Regions from separate parts of the Arthrobacter sp. PAMC 25486 genome, predicted to be linked through region 1. Evidence: riboswitches for the same ligand, from Rfam matches in the RefSeq annotation. Region 1 holds a riboswitch; each other region holds the start of a gene.
What was found. Region 1 has a riboswitch for S-adenosylmethionine ahead of art_RS14790 (OsmC family protein). Riboswitches for the same ligand answer to the same signal wherever they lie in the genome.
Positions count from the first base shown of each region.

Region 2: another riboswitch for S-adenosylmethionine. It lies ahead of art_RS22395 (hypothetical protein); the one in region 1 lies ahead of art_RS14790 (OsmC family protein).
Region 3: another riboswitch for S-adenosylmethionine. It lies ahead of art_RS07320 (aminotransferase class V-fold PLP-dependent enzyme); the one in region 1 lies ahead of art_RS14790 (OsmC family protein).
Region 4: another riboswitch for S-adenosylmethionine. It lies ahead of art_RS19710 (bifunctional o-acetylhomoserine/o-acetylserine sulfhydrylase); the one in region 1 lies ahead of art_RS14790 (OsmC family protein).

Region 1 is NZ_CP007595.1:3,237,450-3,239,643, reverse strand. Features, by position in the region: gene art_RS14795 (NADPH-dependent F420 reductase) at 1-321, shown strand, start outside; gene art_RS14790 (OsmC family protein) at 466-1,005, opposite strand; SAM riboswitch class IV at 1,042-1,159, opposite strand; gene art_RS14785 (ABC-F family ATP-binding cassette domain-containing protein) at 1,330-2,194, shown strand, end outside.
Region 2 is NZ_CP007595.1:3,929,739-3,931,932, reverse strand. Features, by position in the region: gene art_RS17790 (sodium:solute symporter) at 1-854, shown strand, start outside; SAM riboswitch class IV at 1,032-1,142, shown strand; gene art_RS22395 (hypothetical protein) at 1,155-1,442, shown strand; gene art_RS17780 (hypothetical protein) at 1,509-1,736, opposite strand; gene art_RS22390 (biotin/lipoyl-containing protein) at 1,788-2,021, opposite strand; gene art_RS22385 (hypothetical protein) at 2,111-2,194, opposite strand, start outside.
Region 3 is NZ_CP007595.1:1,609,639-1,611,832, reverse strand. Features, by position in the region: gene art_RS07320 (aminotransferase class V-fold PLP-dependent enzyme) at 1-1,120, opposite strand, end outside; SAM riboswitch class IV at 1,160-1,273, opposite strand; gene hisN (histidinol-phosphatase) at 1,447-2,194, opposite strand, start outside.
Region 4 is NZ_CP007595.1:4,397,741-4,399,934, reverse strand. Features, by position in the region: gene art_RS19710 (bifunctional o-acetylhomoserine/o-acetylserine sulfhydrylase) at 1-1,203, opposite strand, end outside; SAM riboswitch class IV at 1,281-1,397, opposite strand; gene art_RS19705 (Tex family protein) at 1,985-2,194, opposite strand, start outside.

The sequences.
Region 1 (2,194 bases):
TCGCATGTTCCCGGCGCTCGGCTGGCCAAGTCGCTGAACCACATCGGCTACCACGAGCTGGAACTGGATGCCCGGCCCGCCGGTGCTGCTGATCGCCGCGCGCTGGCCGTCACCTCGGACGACGACGAGACCCGAGCCCTGGTGCTCGGCTTCGTGGAGCACCTTGGCTTTGACGCGGTCGACGCCGGATCTCTCGCCAAGGGCGCGGCGTTTGAGCCGGGAACGCCGATCTTCACGGGTTCCTATGATGAGCCCGGCTTGCAGGCTGAGCTGCGAGTCCACGCGGCCGGCGAAGAGCTGGAGCTCACGCCGGCGCAGTGATTCGCGCCGCTGCAACTGGGATGTGAGACGTGGCGGCCACACAAAATCGACCCGTGAGTTGTGGCGGCTTTGAGGGTTCAAAGCCGCCACAACTCACGGGTCGGCGCATCCCAGGCGCCCCGGGCATCCCGGGGCGCCCCGCCGTCAGGCCTTGGTGACCACCGTGCTGACGGGCGTGGCGTTGCTGAACAGGTCCTGCACCGGGCAACGCGCCTCAACCGTGCGGCTCAAGTCCTCGTAGCGTTCCTGCGTTTCCGGCCCCGAGATGCGCACGGCCAGCCGGATGTCGCTGAATCCGGGGCGGATGGCCTCGTCGATGCCGAACAGCCCGCGCACGTCCAGATCACCTTCGGCGTCGATCTGGATATCGTCGACCTGGATGCCAAGCTGCTCCGCGTACAGCCGGTACACCACCACCTGGCAGGCGATGAGCGCCCCGAGCGCATATTCAACGGGGCTGGCGGCGGTGTCATCCCCGGCCAGGGCGGCCGGCTCATCCACCGTGAACTGGTGTTTGCCGGCGCTGATCCGTGTTGCCACCGAACCGACACCAACCCCCGCGGCCGTATAGGTCAGCTTCGCATTCTCGGCCCTGGTGCCGATGCGCTTGGTCCACGCCGCACCGGCTTCGCCCAAACGGGCCGAGCGCTGAGAGGCGCCGTCAATGAGAATGGTTTCAGTCATGTTGTCTCCTTCGAAAGAAGGCGGGCGCCGTGCACCCCGCCATACTTACGCCCCGGCAGGTGCCGACGGCGTCGAATCCTCACCTGGGGCACCCCACTATGGTGTGGAGGGTTGCCGCCCGACCGGCCAGGGCCAGTGGTCGGGACTCTTGATTCTGTCCACCAGTCTGCCGGGATCGCCGCGCCGCCTCAAAGTCTCCGTCACATGCGGCAACATTCCACTACGACGACGGCCCCCTCCTCCCAGCCGGACGGGGCCCCGGGCGGGACGAGACCCACGCCACTGCCGTCCGGCGCACACACGGAAGCAACTTAAGATGGAGTCATGAGCGCAACCCTTGTGGCAAAGGACCTTTCCGGAGGCCACGCACACCGCACCCTGTTCACCAATCTTTCCTTCACGGTCGCACCGGGCGACGTGATTGGCGTGGTCGGAGCCAACGGTGCCGGCAAATCAACACTTTTGTCCCTCCTGGCCGGCGCGGCCACGCCGCAGGGCGGCAGCGTCAGCACGGCACCCCAGGATGCCTTCGTCGGCTGGCTGCCGCAGGAGCATGAACGGATCGAGGGCGAGTCCATCGCCGCGTACATCGGCCGGCGCACCGGCTGCACGCAGGCCACCGAAGACATGGAAAGCTCGGCCGAAGCGCTGGGCTCCGGCAACTCCGCCGACGACGACCGCTACGCCGCAGCCCTTGACCACTGGCTGGCCTGTGGTGCCGCCGACCTCGACGAACGCATCCCAGCAACGCTCGCCGAGCTGGGCCTGGACCTGAGCCCCGAGGCACCCATGACCGGACTGTCCGGAGGGCAGGCCGCCCGGGTGGCGTTGGCCGCGCTCCTGCTGAGCCGGTTCGACGTCGTGCTGCTGGACGAACCCACCAACGATCTTGACCTGGCCGGACTGGCCCGGCTCGAGGAATTCGTGAAGGGGTTGCGCGGCGGCGTCGTCCTGGTCTCGCATGACCGCGAGTTCCTGGCCCGCACCATCACCTCCGTGGTGGAGCTGGACCTGGCGCAGAACAAGGTGGCCGTGTACGACGGCGGCTACGACTCCTTCCTCGAGGAGCGGGCCATCGCCAAGCGCCATGCCCGCGAGGCCTACGACGAGTTCGCCGACAAGAAGGCAGACCTGGTGGGGCGCGCCCGCGTCCAGCGCGAATGGAGTTCGCAGGGCGTGCGCAACGCTA
Region 2 (2,194 bases), 690 kb from region 1:
CCCAGACCATCATCACCTACTTTGTGGTGTACACGCTGGGCCTGCTCATCGGCCAGGACATCTGGCAGCGCGTCTTCACCGCCCGCACACCGGAAATTGCCCGCTGGGGCGGCGCCACGGCAGGCATCTACTGCATCCTGTACGGCGTTGCCGGCGCACTGATCGGCATGGCCGCCTCCGTGGCCCTGTCCGGCCATGTGGAACTTAAGGACGACGTGTATGCGCTCGTCGCCACGGAACTGCTGCCCATCGGCGTCGGCGGCATCGTGCTGGCCGCCGCCGTGGCCGCCATGATGTCCACCGCCTCCGGCTCGCTCATTGCCGCCGCCACGGTGGCCCGCAAGGACGTCATTCCGTTCGTCGCCAGCTGGTTCGGCAAGGACATCGACAACTCCGATTCCACCAACCCGGAACACGACATCAGGGCAAACCGCTGGTACATCCTGGTGATCGGTGTGCTCGTTGTAGGCATCTCCATTGTGGTCAACGATGTGGTGTTCGCCCTGACCATCGCCTACGACATCCTCGTCGGCGGCCTGCTCGTGGCCATCATCGGCGGCCTCGTCTGGAAGCGCGGCACCGGCCTGGGCGCCGCCTGGTCCATGGCCGTCGGCTGCGTTGTCACCATCGCCTCCCTTGTCATCTACGCCACCGGCATCATCCACAGCGCCGACGGCATCTACGCCAACGAGCCCATCTACTTCGGTCTGGCCTCCTCGCTCATCGTCTACGTTGTAGTCTCGCTGCTGACCCCTGAAACCCCGGCCCACATCCGCAAGGCCTGGGATGACCGCCTGGCCGCGGCAGCCACCGATTCCAACCCGGACGAGGAAGTTCCCGCACTGGCGAAGTAGCTTGCCCCTTTACATCTGACCCGCATAAAACGGTGAAAATACGCGATTTCGCGTCGATTCTCGTCGTTTTCTGCGGGTCAGATCTTTTATGGGCCAAGAAGTTCGACGGCGGTGGGTTCCGTAATATGTGACGGAACCTCCCGCCGTCGTGCTTTAACGACGTAGTGTTGGAGGCAGCTTCAAGAGATGCGGTGCCAAGCTCCGACTGGCCGCACGCCAACCCCATGCTTCACGGGTGGTTCGGATGAGGAAGCGGCCGGCGGAAACCTCCGTTGGCAAGAGCAAGCAAAGGTTAAAGCCATGTCTCTTTCAACTGTCGCCACCGCAAAACCCGCCACTGCCGCCGCGAAAACACAAGGAATTGCCGTGCTGCCCGCCGTTGATGCAAATCTCGGCGCTGTCACCTTCCTGACCCCAAAAGGCCACCACGCGTACTGGTCGCCGGAGCCGGCTCAGCTCATTTCCGCGCTGGCCAACGCAGTCCGGCCTGCCCGCTGGATTCCCGAAATCGGAACCCTTGTGGTCACGGTTGCGCAGACGGGTGTGCGGGCCGGGCGCGGCATTGGCTTCCGGCTGTCTGCCTACTGATCGGCTGCCGGCAGGAATTTTCCAGCCGCCGGATCCAAGCATTGGTGCTGGAACGATCCCTTGGGCCTAGAAATATGGCTGGGTAATGAGTTCGAGGCCATGCCCTGCGGGGTCCCTGAAGTAGACGCCGCGTCCGCCGTGCTCGGTGGTCGTCTCGCCCGAACGTGTCATTTGCGGGTTGGTCCAGTACTCGAGCTGCGCTTCGATGGGGCGCACGAGTGCCCTGTCGAAGTGCCCGTCGTCCACCCGCAACGCGTAGTGCTGCATCTGAATGTCGACCGACCAGGCGCACAACTCCGAGGGCCTCCGGACCGAGACTCACCAGAGGCTCGGCTCACGGAGAAGTTAGGGCTCGATGACGGCAATCACCGCACCCTGTGCCACCTCGTCGCCTTCTTGTACCGCCCAGTTCAAGGTGCCGGAGACCGGGGTGTTGACCTCGGCGTCGAACTTGTCAATCGTAACCTCGGCGATGATTTGATAGGCGACGACTGCACTGCCGTTGGGGGCACGCCATTGCAGCAGGACTCCCGGTTCGGACGGGTCTCCCGTCATTATGGGGAACAGAACTTCACTCATGTAGTGGCCACCGTCCGGATCGCGGCCGCCTTGCACACGGCCGTTGGCCCACAGCATATTCCAGTTCCGGGGTGCAGGGAATGGTCGGCTCAGCTGTTGGCGGCCTGCGCCTTGGCTGCCTTGTTCCCGGCTGCCGCACTGATGGAAGCCCACGTGGCGCCAAGGACCGCAGC
Region 3 (2,194 bases), 1.6 Mb from region 1:
ATCCGGCGTCGTACCCGGTGACCGAGAAATTCACGACGCCGATGCTGCCGCAACCCGGGTAGACTGACGCATCGCTGAACAGCGAGTGGACGGTGACGCCGTCGAGCTTGTTGAGCCCGTCGACGAGGTGGGCGCGCAGGAGCTGTTCGTGGTTGTGCCAGTCGTCGGCGTCCAGCGCGGCCAGCACGGAGGCGGCCCTGGCCAGGGTTGCGGCGCCCAGAACGTTGGGGGAGCCGGCCTCGTGGCGGGCAGGGCCATCGGTCCAGCTGGTGGATTCGAGGCGGACTTCCTTCACGGCGCCGCCGCCGGCCAGGTGTGGGGCGCCGGCGTCGAGCCAGTCTGCGCGGCCCACGAGGACGCCCGCGCCGAAGGGTGCGTAGAGCTTGTGTCCGGAGAACGCCAGGTAGTCGATGCCGCTGGCGGCCAAATCGATGCGGCGGTGCGGGGCCAGCTGGGCGGCGTCCACCACAATGCGGGCGCCGAACTGGTGGGCCAGGGCGGCAAGCTCGGCCACGGGCAGCACCTCGCCTGTGACATTTGAGGCGCCGGTGACGGCCAGCAGCACGATGTTTCCGGCGCGCAGCTGGGTCTCCACGCGGGACAATGTGGCGGCGATGGAGTCCGCCGCAACCACCGAACGGTGCGGCAGCGCCTGCCACGGCAGCAGGTTGGCGTGGTGTTCGATGTCCAGGTACAGCACCTCGCCGTGGGCGTTGGAGCGGCCCTCGGTGAAGCCGCGCTGCTTCAGGATGGACTCGACGCAGCCGGCCAGCAGATTCAGGGAGTCGGTGGTGTTGCGCGTGAAGATGACGGTGTCGTCGGCGCGGGCGCCCACAAAATCGGCCACAATCCGGCGGGCATTCTCATACACCGAGGTGCTGACCTGCGAGGCGTATCCGGCCCCGCGGTGCACGCTGGCGTAGTAGGGCAGGACCTCGTTCAGATGTGCCGCAACCTCTGCAACGGCCGGGGCAGATGCCGCATAATCAAGGTTGGCGTACCGCACATGCCCACCCTGAATCAGCGGCGCAGCCAGATCCTGGCCCACCACGGGCAGCAGCGGTTTGGCGATCAGGGAAAGGGTTTCAAGGGGTGCAGATTCCAGCAGGGCATGGCTCATGAGAAATTCCTTCGACGAAGGACCCTTTGGCTGCCAAGGAGTCCGCGCTTGCCAAGACCGAACAGGTCTGGCCAGGTCGTCACCCGGGGCACCCCGCCGCGAAAGGAGGGTTGCCGGCCAGCAAACCGGGGTTTAGCGCTGGCACTCGTGACCTATGCACAAGAGATTAGCCCAAGTTCCCCGCTTTCGCATTTGTTACGAAGCGTTTCGTCACCCTTCCGGGCCCCAGCGCAAGGCAACGAAAAAGAACGACGGCGGGAGGCCGCCGTCGTTCTTAACCCACCTGTGCTTCTGGGTCGCCACAGGCACTTCGTCAGGCGTGGTGATCAGCCCAGCAGATCATCCCAGGTGGGGTTCAGGCGCTGCAAAACCTCGGTGTGCAGGATGGAGTTGGTGGCCAGGGCGTTGCCGCCATACGGGCCGTCGGCGCCCTCGAGTGAGGTGAAGCGCCCGCCGGCTTCCTGCACGATCGGGACCAGGGCGGCCATGTCGTAGAGGTTGAGTTCGGGCTCGCAGGCGATGTCCACGCTGCCCTCGGCGACCATGCAGTACGACCAGAAGTCGCCGTACGCGCGGGTGCGCCAGACGTCGTCCGTGAGCGAGATGAACTCGTCGCGGTTGCCGCGTTCCTTCCAGCCGGTCAGCGAGGAGTAAGACAGTGAGGCGTCCTTGAGCTCGGCCACGTTGGAGACGCGGATGCGGGTGGCAGCGGCGAGCGACTTGCCCATGTACGCGCCGGTGCCGGTTGCGGCCCACCAACGTTTGCCCAGTGCGGGGGCGCTGACCAGTCCGACGACCGGAACGCCGTCGTCAACGAGGGAGATGAGGGTGGCCCAGACGGGGACGCCGCGGACAAAGTTCTTCGTGCCGTCGATGGGGTCGATGACCCAGCGCCGTGAACCGTGCCCGCTGCTGCCGAACTCCTCGCCCAGCACTGCATCGCGCGGGCGGACCCGGGCGAGCTGGCTGCGGATGGACTCCTCGGCGGCCTTGTCGGCATCCGTGACAGGTGTCAGGTCGGGCTTGGTTTCAACTGCCAGGTCAAGGGCCTTGAAGCGGGACATGGTCAGGGAG
Region 4 (2,194 bases), 1.2 Mb from region 1:
CTGCTCGGGTGAGAGCTGGGCGTGGGTGGTGGAGGCCGGGTGGATGACGAGGGAACGCACGTCACCGAGGTTGGCGACGTGCGAGTGCAGCTCGAGGCCGTCCACAAAGCGCTTTCCGGCCTCGAGGCCGCCCTTGATGTCGAAGGAGATGATGGCGCCAACACCGTTGGGACCGTACTTGCGGCCGCGTTCAAACCAGGGGCTTGAGGGGATGCCGGCGTAGGCCACGGCTGCAACGTTCTCGTTGGCCTCAAGCCATTCGGCGACCGTGACGGCGTTGCTGACGTGGCGTTCCACGCGCAGGCTCAACGTCTCAACGCCCTGGGCAATGAGGAAGGCGTTGAACGGTGAGATGGCTGCGCCAAGGTCGCGCAGCAGCTGGACCCGGGCCTTGAGCACGTATGCCAGGTTGGCGCCCAGCGCGCAGCCGACGCCGAGGTCGCGGGCAAAGACAATGCCGTTGTAGGTTTCGTCGGGCGTGTTGAAGCCCGGGAACTTCTCGGGGTTGGCTGCAAAGTCGAACTTGCCGCCGTCCACAATCACGCCGCCGATGGCAGTGCCGTGTCCGCCCAGGTACTTGGTGGCGGAGTGGATGACGATGTCGGCACCCCACTCGAGCGGGCGGATCAGGTACGGGGTGGCAAGGGTGTTGTCCACGATGAGCGGCACGCCGGCTTCGTGGGCGATCGCGCTGATGTTTTCCAAATCCAGCACGTCTTGGCGCGGGTTGGAGACCGTCTCGCCGAAGAACGCCTTGGTGTTGGGACGCACGGCTGCACGCCATTCGTCCAGGTTGTCGGGGTCGGAGACGAACGTGGTCTCGATGCCGAGCTTCTTCAGCGAGTGGGCCAGCAGGTTGAATGTGCCTCCGTAGACGCTGGGGCTGGAGACAATGTGATCGCCGGCTTCGGCAATATTCAGGATCGCAAAAGTGGTTGCCGCCTGGCCCGACGCCAGCAGCAATGCGCCGACGCCGCCTTCGAGGTTGGCAATGCGGTCTTCGACCACTGCCGTGGTGGGGTTGCCGATGCGGGTGTAGATCGGCTCCAGCTCCGCCAGGGCAAACCGCGCCGCGGCGCTCTCGGCCGACGGGAACACGAATGATGTTGTCTGGTAGATCGGCAGTGCGCGGGCGCCGGTGGTGGCGTCGGGCTCCTGGCCTACGTGGATCTGACGGGTTTCAAATGACCAACCGTTGCTCATGGCTGTTTCCTTTAACACTAGAGGCCTGCAACGAAAGCCCCCGACACGTCAAGCGGTCGCAGGGTTGCGTTGCGGATGGCCCGCGCTTGCACCGGAACCGGTCGGTTCGATGCCAGGTCCTCACCCGGGGCACCCCACCGCGGAAGGAGGGTTGCCGGTCAGCAAGCCGGGGCTGTGCGCTGACACTCATGACCTGCATCCAGTGTGAAAGAATCGCCGCGCGCTTGCAAGATTGTGACGAGTTTATGACTTTTACCGAAGAACTGTTTGAATTCTGGCCCCGAAAGTGCCGTTACCTGAATGAATGACTGACCGTTTGTCACATTCGGACTTATTTGGCCGCCAACCCGGTGTGGAGCTGAGCGCTGCAAGGATGTACGATGCATCTCGCAGCTCCAGACCCGTCATGCGAATTTATGCATGGGTGGGCCGGCCGCGACACCCACCTTCCAGCTCCCGCCCCCTGCCGCCGGGCTGCGTCGGAACGCTGATGGCGTCGGAACAGTAAACACCTGCGCACCGTTACGGCACAACCACGCGCCACTTTTGAAGCTGCGAAAATTGTCAAGCTGTGCACCGTTACGGCACAACCACGCGCAGCAGCAGTGCAGCGAGTCCGAGCGCCGGCGGAATCGCGGACACAGACGCACCACTCGCCACGAGTGGTGCGTCCAAGCGTCTATACGCGCCAGTAGGGATGACCTGTGCGTATGAGCTCACGCAACGGTGGTAGTCGTGTCGACCAGGCCCACGTGGTGTTTTCGTTCCGGAATTCGTGGAACTATTTGCCCAGCCCCGCCCGCCGCAGTGCCTCCGCCATTGCTGTGTTGGCCGACGGTGCCGCCGTGTTGGCTGACGGGGCGGCAGTGTTGGGGCGGGTCTGCGCGCCGGTCCCCCGGGGACCACGTTGCCCACCCTTCTGCCCACCCGGTTGGCGGCCCTGGCCGGAGTTGGAGCCCTGTGCGGAGCCAGGGTTGGAGCCTTGTGCGGA